Linked DNA regions of Mesorhizobium onobrychidis. The protein of the gene in region 1 interacts with the protein of each later gene in a pairwise test. Links are inferred from orthologs where the notes say so. Each region holds a gene or a part of one and is shown on either strand. Other genes may lie near its edges.

Region 1 (7,468 bases):
GGCGAAGATCATCGGCGTGCGCGTGTCTTCGCGGGCGAAATAGCCGGGCGTGAACGCCTTGATCAGCACGAAGGCCGGCAAACCCAAGCCGAAGATCGCCAGGATTGCCGCCACGATCGGCGTCGAGTTGTTGGCGGCAAATGCACCGCGTTCGTAGACCAGTCCCACGATCGGCTCCGACATGACCAGCAGTGCCGCCGCCGCCGGCAAGGTCAGGAACAAGGTGAACTCCACCGACCGGTTCTGCAGATTGGCCGCCTCGATCAGATTGCCTGACTTCAGCGCCCGCGACAGTTCGGGCAGAAGCACGATGGCGACGGCGACGCCGACGACGCCGAGCGGCAGCTGGTAAATGCGGTCGGCATAGGCGAGCGACGACACCGCACTGTCCTGCGCCGAGGCGATCGCCGTGCCGATCAGCTGGTTGATCTGGGTAATGCCGCCGGTGATCGCCGCCGGCAGCGCCAGGATCAGCAGCCGCTTGACATTGGGCGTCATCTTTGGCCGGCGAAAGCCGATCGAGATGCCGGCATGGCGCACCGCCACCCAGACGATCGCCAACTGGACCAGCCCCGCCGCCAGCACGCCCCAAGCCAATGCGAAGCCGACGGTGCGCGCGTCCGATCCCTTGTGCCAGGCGTAGGCGAGCACGCCGATCAGGATGATGTTGAGAAATACCGGTGCCACCGCGGCGGCGAAATAGCGGCGCAGCGAATTCAGCATGCCGGCCATCATGGCGCCGAGCGACATGCAGATCAGGTAGGGAAACATGATGGTCGCAAGCCGGACCGTCATTTCGAACTTTCCCGGCGTGTCGGCAAAGCCCGGCGCCACCAGGTAGCGCACGATCAGCGGCATCGCCAGTTCCATGGCGATGGTCAGCGCCAGCAGCGCCGTGAACAGCACGCCGAACACCTCTTCCGAAAAGCGCTTGGCGCCATCGGTGCCGTGGGTCTCGATCTCCTTGGCGAAGAGCGGCACGAAGGCGGCGTTGAAGGCGCCTTCGGCAAACAGCCGGCGAAAGGTGTTGGGGAACTGGAAGGCGGCGTTGAAGGCGTCGGCGATCGGCCCAGTGCCGAGTGCGGCCGCCATCAGCATCTCACGGCCGAAGCCGAGGGCACGGCTCATCAGCGTGCCGGAAGCGACCGTCGCGAACTTTTTGACAAGGCTCATGCGTCTGGAGACTGCCTGCAGGATTGGGACAAATAAATGGTGGTTATCACTCGGCCGCGGCCTTGGCCTTGCCGCCGCGCTCGGGCACGGTGCCTTCGAGGACCGCGATCAGCCTGTTTTGGATGGCGGCCATGCGTGTCGGGCTGTCGATCTTCTGGCCGGTGAGATCGGTGACATAGAAAGTATCGATGACCTTTTCGCCGAAGGTGGTGATGTGTGCCGACGCGATGTCGAGCGATAGGTCGGATAACGCCCCGGTGATCTCGGACAGCAGGCCCGGCCGGTCCAGCCCCTCGACCTCGATCACCGAGAACCGGTTCGACAGGGTGTTGCGGATTTCGGCGCGCGGCTGGATGCGGAAGACCTTGGCGCCGCGCCGCGGCTTGGTCCGCTTCTCGATCATCTCCGGCAACCAGCTCTTGCCCGACAGCACGTCCTCGATCAGCCGGCCGACGCGCTCGGCGCGGCGGCGCTCGTCCTCGTCGCGGTCGAATTCCCTCGAGATCAGGATGGTGTCCAGCGCGCGGCCGTCGGAGGTGGTGAAGATCTGCGCGTCGACGATGTTGCCGCCGGCCGCCACACAGGCGCCGGCAATGACCGATAGCAGCCGCGGATGGTCCTGCGCCAGCACGGTAATCTCGGTCACCGCCTCGAACTGGTGGGTCTTGATCATCGTGGCGAGCTTCTTGCCCGCCCCATCCGCCTCGCGGATGAATTCGGCGTGGCGAAGCTGGTCGGCGAGATCGACCGTCAGCAGATAATTCTCGTAGTGCTTGGCGACATAGCGCTTGCGCGGCTTTTCCGGCCAATCGGCGAGCGCCTCGGCCAGCTTTTCGCGGGCAGCCGCAGTGCGCATCGCACGCGACACCTCCGAAAACCCGCCGGTCAACAGCAATTCGGTCTCGTAGTAGAGCGTGCGCAGCAACTGCCCCTTCCAGCCGTTCCAGACGCCCGGCCCGACGCCTCTGATATCGCAGACGGTGAGGACGAGCAGCAGCTTCAGCCGTTCGACCGACTGCACGGTCGCGGCAAAATCCTCGATCGTCTTGCGGTCATTGAGATCGCGCGTTTGCGCCGTCATCGACATGATCAGATGGTTCTCGACCAGCCAGGCGACTGTTTCGGTGTCGGCCGCCGACAGCCCCATATGCGGGCAGGTGCGCCGCGCGATCCGAGCGCCCGCTTCGGAATGGTCCTCCGGCCGCCCCTTGGCGATGTCGTGCAAAAGCACCGCGACGTAGAGCGCCTCGCGGCTTTTCTTCAGCCCCGGCATCAGCGTGTGGGCAAGCGGGTGGATCTTTTCACCGTCGCCACGCTCGATCTCGGCCAACACGCCGATACAGCGGATCAGGTGCTCGTCCACCGTATAGTGGTGGTACATCGAGAACTGCATCATGGCGACGATCTTGCCGAAATCCGGGATCAGCTTTGCCAGCAGTCCCGCCTCGTTCATGCGCCTGAGATTGAGTTCGGCATTGCGGTCCGACGTCAATATGTCGAGGAACAGCCGGTTGGCTTCCTCGTCGCGCCTGAGCGCCTTGCCGACGAGGCCGAGCGAACGGGTCAGCAGCTTCAGCGCATCGGGGTGAAATTCCAGCCCGTGCTTGTCGGCGAACCAGAACAGCCTCAAGAGATTGACCGGATCGCGCTCGAACACCAGGTCGTCGGCGATGTTGATGCGATGGTTGTCGATAATGAAATCGGACGTGCCGGCAAGCTTGCGCTTGCGGCGCGAGAAGGTGAGGAAGATGCGGTTGAAGCCCGGCACATGCTTGGCCTGCTCTTCCTCGAGTGCAGCGCAGAAGATGCGGGTGAGATCCCCGACATCCTTGGCGACGAGGAAGTAATGCTTCATGAAGCGCTCGACCGCCGACAGGCCCGGATGTGTGGTGTAGCCCAGCCGCTCGGCGATCTCGCGCTGGATGTCGAAATGCAGCCGTTCCTCGGCCTTGCCGGTGAGGAAATGCATGTGGCAGCGCACCGCCCACAGGAAATCCTCGGCCTTCTGGAACTCCCGGTATTCGGTGCCGGTGAAGACGCCCTTGTCGACCAGCTCCTCGCCGGTGCGCACCCGGTAGAAATACTTGCCGATCCAGAACAGCGTCTGCAGGTCGCGCAAGCCGCCCTTGCCGTCCTTGACGTTGGGTTCGACCAGATAGCGGCTTTCGCCGGCCTTGGCATGGCGCTCGTCGCGTTCGGCAAGCTTGGCCTGCACATATTCGGGTCCGGTCGTGCGCACCACCTCGCGGTCGAAACGCTGCAAGAGCTCGTCATAGAGCTTCTGCTCGCCCCACAGGAAACGCGCTTCCAGGATCGAGGTGCGGATGGTGATGTCGGTGCGCGACAGCCGCAGGCATTCGTCAATGTTGCGGGTGGCGTGGCCGACCTTCAGCCCCAGATCCCACAGTATGTAGAGCATGTATTCGACGGTCTGCTCGCCCCATGGCGTCTGCTTGTAGGGCAGCAGGAAGAGGAGATCGATGTCGGATCCCGGCGCCAGCGTGCCGCGGCCATAGCCGCCGACCGCGACGACCGCCATGCGTTCGGCTGAAGACGGGTTTTTGACGCGATAGACATGGGTGGCGGCGAAATCGTAGAGCGCGCGGATGATCTCGTCCATGAGATGCGACAGCCGGGCGGCGCAGGCGGTGCCGCTGCCGTCGTCCATCAGCATGCGTTCGGCGATGCTGCGGCCGGCGGCCAGCCTGCCCTTGAGAAGCTGGAGAACACCGGTGCGCGCAGCCTTGCCGGAGCCGTCGCCTGCCGCGGCCGCGGTCAGCCCGGTCATCTCGCGGCGCAAGGCTTCGCCGTCGATCAGTTCATCGAGCTTTAGAGAGATTTTTGCCATAAGTGCCGTTCGGCCTCGCCGTTTCGGCGGCGTCTATAGCGCGTTTTCGCGGCGCTGGGTATGGGGCGGACGGACACGCTCTCCACGGTAGCCCAACGTGATGATCGCCTCCTGCCGCCGCCGGCAGATGCCGTCTTCTTGTGTCTTTTGACCATGCCGATTGCAACCACCGGTCGCTCCGCTCCGAGTTGAGCAGGCTTGGCAATCCGGTCGCCTTGCCGCCCAGGAACTGATCCTGGACGCACAGCGCCGGAACAGGCTGATAGATGGTCTTGCTGGACGATGTTGCCAAGCCCAAAAGTGGCAGCGCCCATAGCATGGGGTGCGGTTTGGATGCGGATTTTTCCGCCCAGGCCGCCAGTCGAAATTGGCCCTTGACCTTCCAGTTACTGGAAGCACTACCTCCGTTTCAAGATCGAGACAGAGAGGCCTTTCCGCATGACCCATTCCGACCACGACCATCACGCGCATGGCGGCCGCTGCTCGGCGAACGCTGCTCCGTCCGTCGCGGACGCCGTTATTCGCGACCCGGTCTGCGGCATGACCGTCGATCCGGCCGCCGGCAAGCCCACAGCCGAGCATGGCGGCAATATCTATCACTTCTGCAGCGAGCGCTGCCGTTCGAAATTCGCGGACGAGCCAGAAAAGTACCTTGCGGCGACCGACCCGGTCTGCGGCATGCGTGTCAACCGTGCCACCGCGAAGCACTTTTCCCGGCATGAAGGCCAGGGCTTCTATTTCTGCTCGGCCGGCTGCAAGGTGAAATTCGAGGCGGAGCCGGCAAAGTATCTTGGCGACAGGCCGGAACCGCAGGCGATGCCGAAAGGCACGCAATACACCTGCCCGATGCATCCCGAAATCGTCCGTGACAAGCCAGGCGCCTGCCCGATCTGCGGCATGGCGCTGGAGCCGATGGGCGTGCCGACCGGCGATGAGGGGCCGAACCCGGAACTGGTCGACTTCACGAGGCGGTTCTGGGTGAGCGCCGTGTTGTCGGTGCCATTGCTGATATTCGCCATGGCGCCAATGCTCGGCGTGACGTTTAGCGCGTTCATCGAGGATTCGGCGAAGATCTGGGTGGAATTGGCGCTGGCCAGCCCGGTTGTGCTGTGGGCGGCATTCCCTTTCTTCCATCGCGGCTGGGATTCGGTTCTCAACCGCAGCCCCAACATGTGGACGCTGATTTCGCTCGGCGTTGGTGCGGCCTATCTCTACAGCGTCGTCGCCGCGCTGTTCCCGGATATATTTCCGCACCAGTTCCGCGGTCATGAGGGCACGGTGCCGGTCTATTTCGAGGCGGCCGCCGTCATCGTGGCGCTGGTTTTCCTCGGCCAGGTGCTGGAGTTGCGCGCCCGTGAGAAAACCGGCTCGGCGATCCGCGCGCTGCTCGACCTCGCGCCGAAGACCGCGCGGCTGATCGGCGAGGACGGTTCCGAAAACGACGTGCCGCTCGACACGGTCAAGGCCGGAGACCGCCTGCGCATCCGCCCTGGCGACGCCGTGCCGGTCGACGGCATCGTGCTGGAAGGCCGCTCTTCCATCGACGAATCGATGCTGTCAGGCGAGCCTCTGCCGGTCGAAAAGACCGAAGGCGACCCCCTCACCGGCGGCACGCTCAACAAGAACGGTTCGCTGATCATGCGCGCCGAGAGGATCGGCGCCGAAACCACGCTGGCGCGGATCGTCGAGCTCGTCGCCAAGGCGCAGCGTTCGCGCGCGCCGATCCAGGGCCTGGCCGACCGCGTGTCCTTCTATTTCGTCCCGGCCGTCGTGGTGGTTGCGATCGTTGCGTTCATCGCCTGGGCGATCTTCGGGCCGCAACCCAGCCTGATCTTCGCCATCGTCTCGGCGGTCTCGGTGCTGATCATCGCCTGTCCTTGCGCGCTGGGTCTTGCCACGCCGATGTCGATCATGACTGCCACCGGGCGCGGCGCGCATGCCGGCGTGCTGATCAAGGACGCCGAGGCGCTCGAACGCTTTGCCTCGGTCGACACGCTGATCGTCGACAAGACCGGCACGTTGACCGAAGGCCGGCCGAGAGTGACCGACGTCGTTGCTGCCGAGGGTATGACGCAAGATGATCTGCTGGCACTTGCCGCCGGCCTGGAAAAAGGCTCGGAGCATCCGCTGGCCGAGGCGATCGTCGAAGGCGCCCGTGAACGCCGGGTGGAGATCCCCGACGCCGGCGGTTTCCAGGCGGTCACCGGCAAGGGCGTTTCCGGCACGGTATCGGGAAAGAAGGTGGCGCTCGGCAACGCCGCGATGATGGCCGATCTCGGCATCGATATCGCATCCGTCTCGACCAGCGCCGAGACGCTGCAGGCCGAGGGCAAGACTGCGATGTTCGTTGCCGTCGGCAACAAACTGGCCGGCATCGTCGCCGTCGCCGACCCGATCAAGGCGACGACATCAGAGGCGATCAAGGCGCTGCACGACCGCGGCCTGAAGATCATCATGGCGACCGGCGACAACGAACGCACGGCGAAGGCCATCGCAAGCAAACTCGGCATCGACGAGGTGCGTGCCGGCCTGCTGCCGGAACAGAAGAGCGCGCTGGTCGAGGAGCTGCGCGCCAGGAGCGCCGGCGTCGCCATGGCCGGTGACGGCGTCAACGACGCGCCGGCGCTGGCCGCCGCCGATGTCGGCATCGCCATGGGCACCGGCGCCGATGTCGCGGTCGAAAGCGCTGGGATCACGCTGGTCAAGGGCGATCTCAACGGCATCGTCCGGGCCCGCACGCTCGCCCAGGCGACGATCCGCAACGTCCGCCAGAACCTGTTCTTCGCCTTCCTCTACAACGTGCTTGGCGTGCCGGTCGCCGCCGGCGTGCTCTATCCTCTCACCGGCGCGCTTTTGTCGCCGATGCTGGCGGCGGCGGCGATGAGCCTGTCCTCGGTTTCGGTCATCTCCAACGCGTTGCGGCTCAGGACGTTGAAACTCTGAGCCAAGCCCCCAGATAGAATTCGTTCAAAAAGGAGACAATGAATGACCTTGGCCAAAAAGATCGTGCTGCTGCTGATGGCGGCGGGGATGCTGCCTGCCGTTTTCCTGGAAAGCATTCCGTCGCAAGCCCAGGAGACGAAACACCACATGGGCGCGATGGGCGCGCAAAGCCCCTCGACCGACGGCTACAAGGCTGCGATGGACAAGATGCACACCGCCATGATGGCGATCGAACATTCCGGCAATGCCGATGTCGATTTCGCCCGAAGCATGATCCCGCATCACCAGGCGGCGATCGACATGGCCAAGGTCGAGCTTGCCAATGGCAAGGATCCGGAAATGCGCAAGCTGGCCGGAGCGGTGATCGCGGCGCAGGAAGCCGAGATCAAGCAGATGCAGGATTGGCTGGCCGCCCATCCGGTGAAGTAGCATCAGGCAGCTCGCGGGAAATCCGGGGTGGATTTCTCCCGAAGGGTGTGCTGCCATCGCGCGTCGACTGGAGCG
Region 2 (6,818 bases), 810 kb from region 1 along the record:
AGGCGATCGCGCTCATCGAGCGGGCGATGTCATCGGACAGGCCGATGACCCGCGACGATTTGATGCCGGGCGCCGGCTCCAGCTCGTAAAGCGTGACGACCGGGCCGGGGCGGACATGGATGATCTCGCCCTTGACGCCGAAATCCTCCAGCACGCCCTCGAGCAGACGGGCATTCTGCTCGAGCGCGTCCTTGGACAGGCTGGCGTCACGCACGACGTTCTTCGGTTCGGACAGGAAATGCAGCGACGGCATTTCGAATTGTTCGGAGCCGATCAGCGAGGTCTGCGCTTCGCGCTGGACACGAGCGCCCGGAACGGGTCGGGGCGCCGGCGCCGCGACGCGTGTGGCCGCATCGGAGCGGAACGGCTGCACCCTCGCATTGGGCGCAGTGCTGCGTTGGCCCACGGGCTCCGGCGCAAAATCCATGTCGTCGTCATCGTCAAAAACATCGGCGTCGTCGGGATCGAGCGAGGCGCTGCGGTCGTTGACCATGGCGGCGAAGAATTCCGGCTCGACGCGGGCGCGGCCATCCAGGCTCATCCGCGCTTCGGCGAATTCGGCCGATTCGACCCGCTCGGCAGCACGCCGCCAGGCGCTGGCGCGCGGTTCCATCTCCGGTTCGAAATCGTCGCGCTCCCGGCGGCGCGCGGCGCGACGGCGGAGATAGGCGCGCAACGACAACCACCAATGCGTGATCGCGCCAAGCGCCAGAATGCCCTCGTCGCCCTCGTCCTCATCATTGTCGAAAAGCAGGTCGTCCTGCTCCCTCGGATCGGGCGCAGCCGGTTGCTCCAGGACGGCGAAACCGTTCTGGCGTGCAATCAGCGCCGAGCCGTAGGCAAACAGCCACAGTGCCGGCGCGGCGAGAAGCACGGCGAGCACGCTGGCGATGAGGCCCGTCGGGTAGCCGCCGACGACGAGGCCGGGAATCTTGAGCACCATGTCGCCGAACACGCCGCCGAGACCCGTCGGCAGCGGCCAGGTCTTCGGCGGCACCACGCAGCCGGCGATGGCCGCGGCAAGCACCGCGTAGCCAAACCAGGCGAGCCCGCGCCTCGGCAGCCTGTCGACGCCGCGCGCCGAAAACAGCAGAAATCCCCAGACCACCGCCGGCACCAGCGCCGCGACGGCAGCAAGGCCGAAGAACTGCATGGCAAGGTCGGAGAAGACAGCGCCCACATAGCCCATGGCGTTGGTGACGATGTTATCGGTGGCGTGGGAGAAGCTTGGGTCGGCGACGTTCCAGGTGGCGAGGCTGGCGATACCGAAGGCGACCAGCGCAAACAGGCCGGCGCCGACCAGCCGGCCGACCTGACGCCGCGCGAACGCCCGGATGCCGTACCCCGTATCGGCCAGCGCGAGCGGTGCTGAAGCCCCTGAACGCATTCGTCGTTCCCCGTCTGTCATGGACTGGCCGGACGCATGACGCACTCCGGCAGATTCGGATGCCAGACTAGCGGCGGGAAGGTTAAGGCCGCATTAACCATGGGCGTGCCGGCAGCTCCCGGGTGGAAAAGCGGTCACAAAAATGGCGTGTACGCTGGCCCGCCATCATTTTGGATCGGCAGGTCGATCAGGGCTCAGCCTGATCACCAGACCTTAGAACGCCCGCGCGTCCCTTTAGACGGCCGCCCTAACACTATTTTGATTGGAGCATGATCCTTTCCGCACCCAAGTTCGGATCATGCGTTCGGGGTCATGCGCTAGTTGGCGCCGCCGAGCGCCTGGACGTTCGCACAGAACTCGGCATACGGCTTGCTCATCGCCGCGTCATTGCATTCTTTCTTCATGGCTTCCTGCTTTTCCTTCGGCATCGACATGAAGGTCGTCTTGAACTCCTCCTTCGGCTTCATGGTCTTCATGCTGGAGTCTGTGTAGAACGGCGCCATGTTGTCGGGTGAATCGAGAGCGCCGGCAAATGCCGCTCCGCTGATCATGGAAAGAGCGACCGCTCCGAGGCAGACGTTCTTGATGTTCATGACTGGTTTCCTTCCCTGTTGTTTTCACGAGCGCCCAAACGATGATCGCCAACACAGTTCGGAGCCAGCACGGCCGATGTTTCATCGACCAAGGCCATCAAGCGCCCGATCAAGCGATTGTGATCGAGCCTGAACTGCCACCGGCACGGCGTCGCACAATAAAGGGAGGCCCGGAACGGGTCCGGGCCTCAATGCGTGAGCCCTTGCAGGAGCGTCACGACGGGATGGGAGAATGTGGGGCGGCCGAGGCCGCCCCAGACAAGACTTACGGGTGGCAAGGCTTACGGATGATAGGCCGCTTCGCCATGCGCGGTGAGGTCGAGCCCTTCACGCTCTGCATCGGCTGTCGGGCGCAAGCCTACGATCATATCGACGATCTTGTAGAGGATGGCGCTGCCGATACCCGACCACAGGACGGTTACGAGGACACCCTTGAACTGCGACCACAGCTGGGTCGCCGTGCCGGCATAGCCGGCAGCGAAGTCGGCTGTCGAATAGTCGACGATGCCAGCGCCGCCGAGAGCGGGATTGACCAGGATGCCGGTGCCGAGTGCGCCGATGATGCCGCCGATGCAGTGGATGCCGAAGACATCGAGGCTGTCGTCGTAGCCGAACTTGTTCTTCACGACCGAGACGAAGAAGTAGCAGACGCAGGTGGCGAAGATGCCGAGCACGATGACGCCCATCGGTCCGGCAAAGCCGGCAGCGGGCGTGACGGCGACAAGGCCGGTAACCGCGCCCGAAACCGCGCCAAGCATGGACGCCTTGCCGCGCAGCAGCGTTTCAAGCACGATCCAGGTCACTGCCGCCGCCGCTGTGGCGACGAAGGTGTTGACCATGGCCAGCACCGCATAGGCGTTGGCTTCGAGGTTCGAACCGGCGTTGAAGCCGAACCAGCCGACCCACAGCAGCGAAGCACCGACCATGGTCAGCGTCATCGAGTGCGGCGCCATGACGTCCTTGTTGTAGCCGATGCGCTTGCCGATCATGAGCGCGCCGACAAGTCCGGCGATACCCGCATTGATGTGAACGACGGTGCCGCCGGCGAAGTCGATGGCGCCGAAGCCGAAAATGAGCCCCGACGGGTCGCTGTAAGCGCTCGGGCCACCCCAGAACCAGACCATATGCGCGATCGGGAAGTAGACGAATGTGACCCAGAGGATGGTGAAAAGGATCACGGCGGAGAACTTGACGCGTTCGGCGAAGGCGCCGACGATCAGGGCCGGCGTGATGCAGGCGAAGCTCATCTGGAAGATGACGAACACCAGCTCAGGAATGGCGACGCCCTTGGTGAAGGTTTCCGACACCGTCGTCACGTCGACCCCGGCAAGAAACATCTTGGAAAGGCCGCCGACGAAGGCATTGCCGGGGGTGAAGGCAAGGCTGTAGCCGTAGAAAACCCAGACGATCATGACCACGCTGGTGATGGTGAAGACCTGCATCAGCACCGACAGCATATTTTTGGCGCGAACCAGGCCGCCGTAGAAAAGGGCAAGGCCGGGAATGGTCATCAACAGCACCAGGATGGTGGAAATCATCATCCACGTCGTGTCGCCCTTGTCGACAGTAAAGGCCGGCGCCGCTGGCGCTGCCGGCGCCGCTTCCTGCGCGAATGCGGCGACCGTGCCCAGTGCTGCGATAGCGAGCGAGCCCAGCAGCGCGGTGCGCGCCGCCGACTTCAAAGTAGAAGGAATATTCATTGAACTCTCCATTGGAATACGTGTCCGCAGCTCAAAGCGCGTCGGTGTCTGTTTCGCCGGTGCGAATGCGCACCGCCTGGTCGATGCCGAAAACGAAGATCTTGCCGTCGCCGATCTGACCGGTCTTGGCCGCCGCAGTGATGGCTTCGACGGCCTTGTCGACCATGTCCAGGCCGACCGCGACTTCGATCTTGATCTTCGGCAGGAAGCTGACCGCGTATTCCGCCCCGCGATAGATTTCCGTGTGTCCCTTCTGCCGCCCGTAGCCTTTGACTTCGGTGACGGTCAGGCCCTGGATGCCGATTGCGGTGAGCGCTTCGCGCACCTCGTCGAGCTTGAACGGCTTGATGATTGCCATCACGATTTTCATAAGGTTTCACCCTTTGCTGTTGCGGTCCCCCGCGTTTGTAGGACGTCGCCGATCCCCATGAGAGCCGGAGAGTGCCCGCTAGGATTCAAGCTCCGTGCCAATTGCCGAAGCAGGGTGTTAACCTGTTGTTAAATAAGGAATTCGGGAAGGTTCGTCGGCTGACTGTGCATAGTCGCGGCAACGCATCTGATTAAAAAATAGGCAATTTTCCAAAAATGCCTATTCGGCGGGCGGCCGCTTCAGCCTGATCAGGCCTTCCTGGGCAACCGAGGCGATCAGCGTGCCGTTGCGGGCAAACAGCGACCCGCGCGTGAACCCCCGCGACCCTTGCGTCGACGGGCTGTCCTGCGTGTAGAGCATCCAGTCGTCGAGCGAATGGCTGCGGTGGAACCACATGGCGTGATCGAGGCTCGCCGCCTGGATGTCGCTATCGAAAATGGCGCGGCCATGCGCAAAGGTCGAGGTATCGAGCAGCGTCATGTCGGAAAGGTAGGCAAGCACTGCCGCCTGCGTGGCGCGATCGGCCGGAACCGGGCCGGTCGTGCGGATCCAGATGTTCTGCTTCGGCTCCAGCTTTTCCCGGCTGGTGTAATGCTCCAGCATCACCGGCTTCATCTCGATCGGGCGGTCACGCTCCCAGTAGCGCCTGATGCCGTCGGGCACGGCCTCGCCGAACTTGCCAATCAGTTCGCGCTGCGACAGCAATGTGTCGGGCGCCGGCACGTCCTGCGGCATCGGCACTTGATGCTCGAGCCCGACCTCATCCTGCTGGAACGAGGCTTCCAGCGAAAAGATCGCCTGGCCGTGCTGGACCGCCACGACACGGCGCGTGGTGAAGGAGCCGCCGTCGCGGATGCGGTCGACCTGGTAGATGATCGGCACCTTGGTGTCGCCGGGCCGCATGAAATAGCCGTGCAGCGAATGCACGTGGCGTTCGGGCTCGACCGTTCGCTGGGCGGCGACCAGCGCCTGGGCGATGGTCTGGCCACCGAAGACACGCTGCCAGTCGAGTTTGGGGCTGCGACCTCGGTACAGGTTGTGTTCCAGCTGCTCGAGGTCGAGAATGCCGAGAAGCTCGTCCATGGCCGCCGTCATGTTTCGCGCCCTCACCGCAAAAGTGTTATGGCGGTTTCCGACAGGAATGACGGGCAGTCAAGGCCGGAAAGGGATTTGGCCGGAAAGGAATTGCCATGGTGGACCGCAAGGCGGATGCAAAAAACCGGACCTTGCTCGACGTTCTGGTCGCCGGCGCCGGCTATGTCGGCCTTGCCGCCGCCGTATCGCTGAAACAGGCGCGGCCGAGCCTGGCGGTCGCTGTCGTCGACGCCGCGCCCGCCGGTGCCTGGCTAAAGGACGGCCGCGCCTCGGCCATCGCCGCTGCCGCTTGCCGCATGCTCGACCAGCTCGGCGTCTGGGCCGAAATCGCGCCTGAGGCGCAGGCGATCACCGAAATGATCGTCACCGATTCGCGCACTTCCGATCCGGTGCGCCCGGTGTTTCTCACCTTCGATGGCGAAGTCGCGCCCGGCGAAGCCTTTGCGCATATGGTCGCCAACCGGGATTTGAACGGCGCCCTGCGCCGGCGCGCTGAAAAACTCGGCATCGACATCATCGAAGGCGTCGCCGTCAGTGCGTTCGACGTGAACGGCGCCGGCATCACCGTGCATCTTGCCGACGGCGCGACGCTAAAGGCGCGGCTGCTTATCGCCGCAGATGGCGTCAACTCGAAGCTGCGCGACATGGCCGGCATCAAGACGGTGAGATGGGAGTACGGCCAGTCCGGCATCGTCTGCACCGTCGCGCATGAACGGCCGCACAACGGCCGCGCCGAAGAACATTTTCTACCAGCCGGCCCCTTCGCCACGCTGCCGCTCAAGCCGGACAAGGACGGCACCAACCGCTCGTCGATCGTCTGGGTCGAGCGGTCGGAAGACGCCGAAAAACTGGTCGACGGCGACGACCTCGTCTTCGAGCACGAGCTCGAACAGCGGTTTGGCCTGAAGCTCGGCGAAATCCGCGTCGCCGACAGGCCGCGCGCCTGGCCGCTCGGCCTGACGCTTGCCCGCGCCTTCGTCGCGCCGCGCATTGCGCTCGCCGGCGACGCCGCCCACGGCATCCACCCGATCGCCGGCCAGGGCCTCAATCTCGGCTTCAAGGATGTGGCGGCATTGGCCGAAGTGGTGGTCGAGGCCGACCGGCTCGGCCAGGATATCGGCGCGCTCGACGTGCTCGAACGCTACCAGCAGTGGCGGCGCTTCGACACGCTGCAGATGGGCGTCACCACCGATGTGCTGAACCGGCTTTTTTCCAACGACATCGGCCCGTTGCGGGCCGTCCGCGACATTGGCCTCGGCCTCGTCGAACGGATGCCGCGGCTGAAGGATTTCTTCATCCGCCAGGCCTCCGGTCTGTCCGGCGACACGCCGAAACTATTGAAAGGCGAAGCGATCTAGAGCCCTGAAGAGCGGCAAACCAATACTGCGCGTCAGGCAATTCGTTCAGTTGACCTCGAAGCCGAGTTTCTGGCGCAGCCTCAGCATCCGCTGGTCGGATATCTCCAGGGGTTGCTCACCAGCCTGCGCCGCGCGGTTCACCATCTGCAGCAAATCGTTTCGCTCAGTCACATCCAGACGTTCGCGCAGGAACGGCGCCAGCTTGTCGATGACGATCGTGGCATCGTCGATCTGTAACGCCGCCCATTTGGCATAGACCACGGCCTCGTCGGTCTTCTTCTCGTCCGCAATCTCCGAGATCACTGACCGAATCGC

What was found.
Region 2: the proteins of IHQ72_RS00735 (region 1) and IHQ72_RS04640 interact in binary tests that used the Escherichia coli proteins (3 or more experiments, as listed by UniProt). The link is inferred for Mesorhizobium onobrychidis from one-to-one orthologs.

The regions. Positions count from the first base shown.
Region 1 is NZ_CP062229.1:154,115-161,582, reverse strand. Bases 1,020-4,414 are described here. They hold IHQ72_RS00735 ([protein-PII] uridylyltransferase), read right to left. Parts: upstream 4,022-4,414; coding sequence 1,220-4,021; downstream 1,020-1,219. Other genes in these bases: murJ (murein biosynthesis integral membrane protein MurJ), read right to left, coding at 1,020-1,173. Outside these bases: more of murJ, read right to left, coding at 1-1,019; IHQ72_RS00725 (heavy metal translocating P-type ATPase), read left to right, coding at 4,460-6,964; CopM family metallochaperone, read left to right, coding at 7,007-7,393.
Region 2 is NZ_CP062229.1:969,054-975,871, reverse strand. Bases 2,382-5,126 are described here. They hold IHQ72_RS04640 (P-II family nitrogen regulator), read right to left. Parts: upstream 4,051-5,126; coding sequence 3,712-4,050; downstream 2,382-3,711. Other genes in these bases: tesB (acyl-CoA thioesterase II), read right to left, coding at 4,270-5,126; IHQ72_RS04645 (ammonium transporter), read right to left, coding at 2,382-3,680. Also shown: IHQ72_RS04655 (FtsK/SpoIIIE family DNA translocase), read right to left, coding at 1-1,387; IHQ72_RS04650 (hypothetical protein), read right to left, coding at 1,705-1,980; more of IHQ72_RS04645, read right to left, coding at 2,262-2,381; more of tesB, read right to left, coding at 5,127-5,145; IHQ72_RS04630 (ubiquinone biosynthesis hydroxylase), read left to right, coding at 5,241-6,503; IHQ72_RS04625 (hypothetical protein), read right to left, coding at 6,549-6,818. UniProt on the Escherichia coli protein: Involved in the regulation of nitrogen metabolism. Regulates the activity of its targets by protein-protein interaction in response to the nitrogen status of the cell.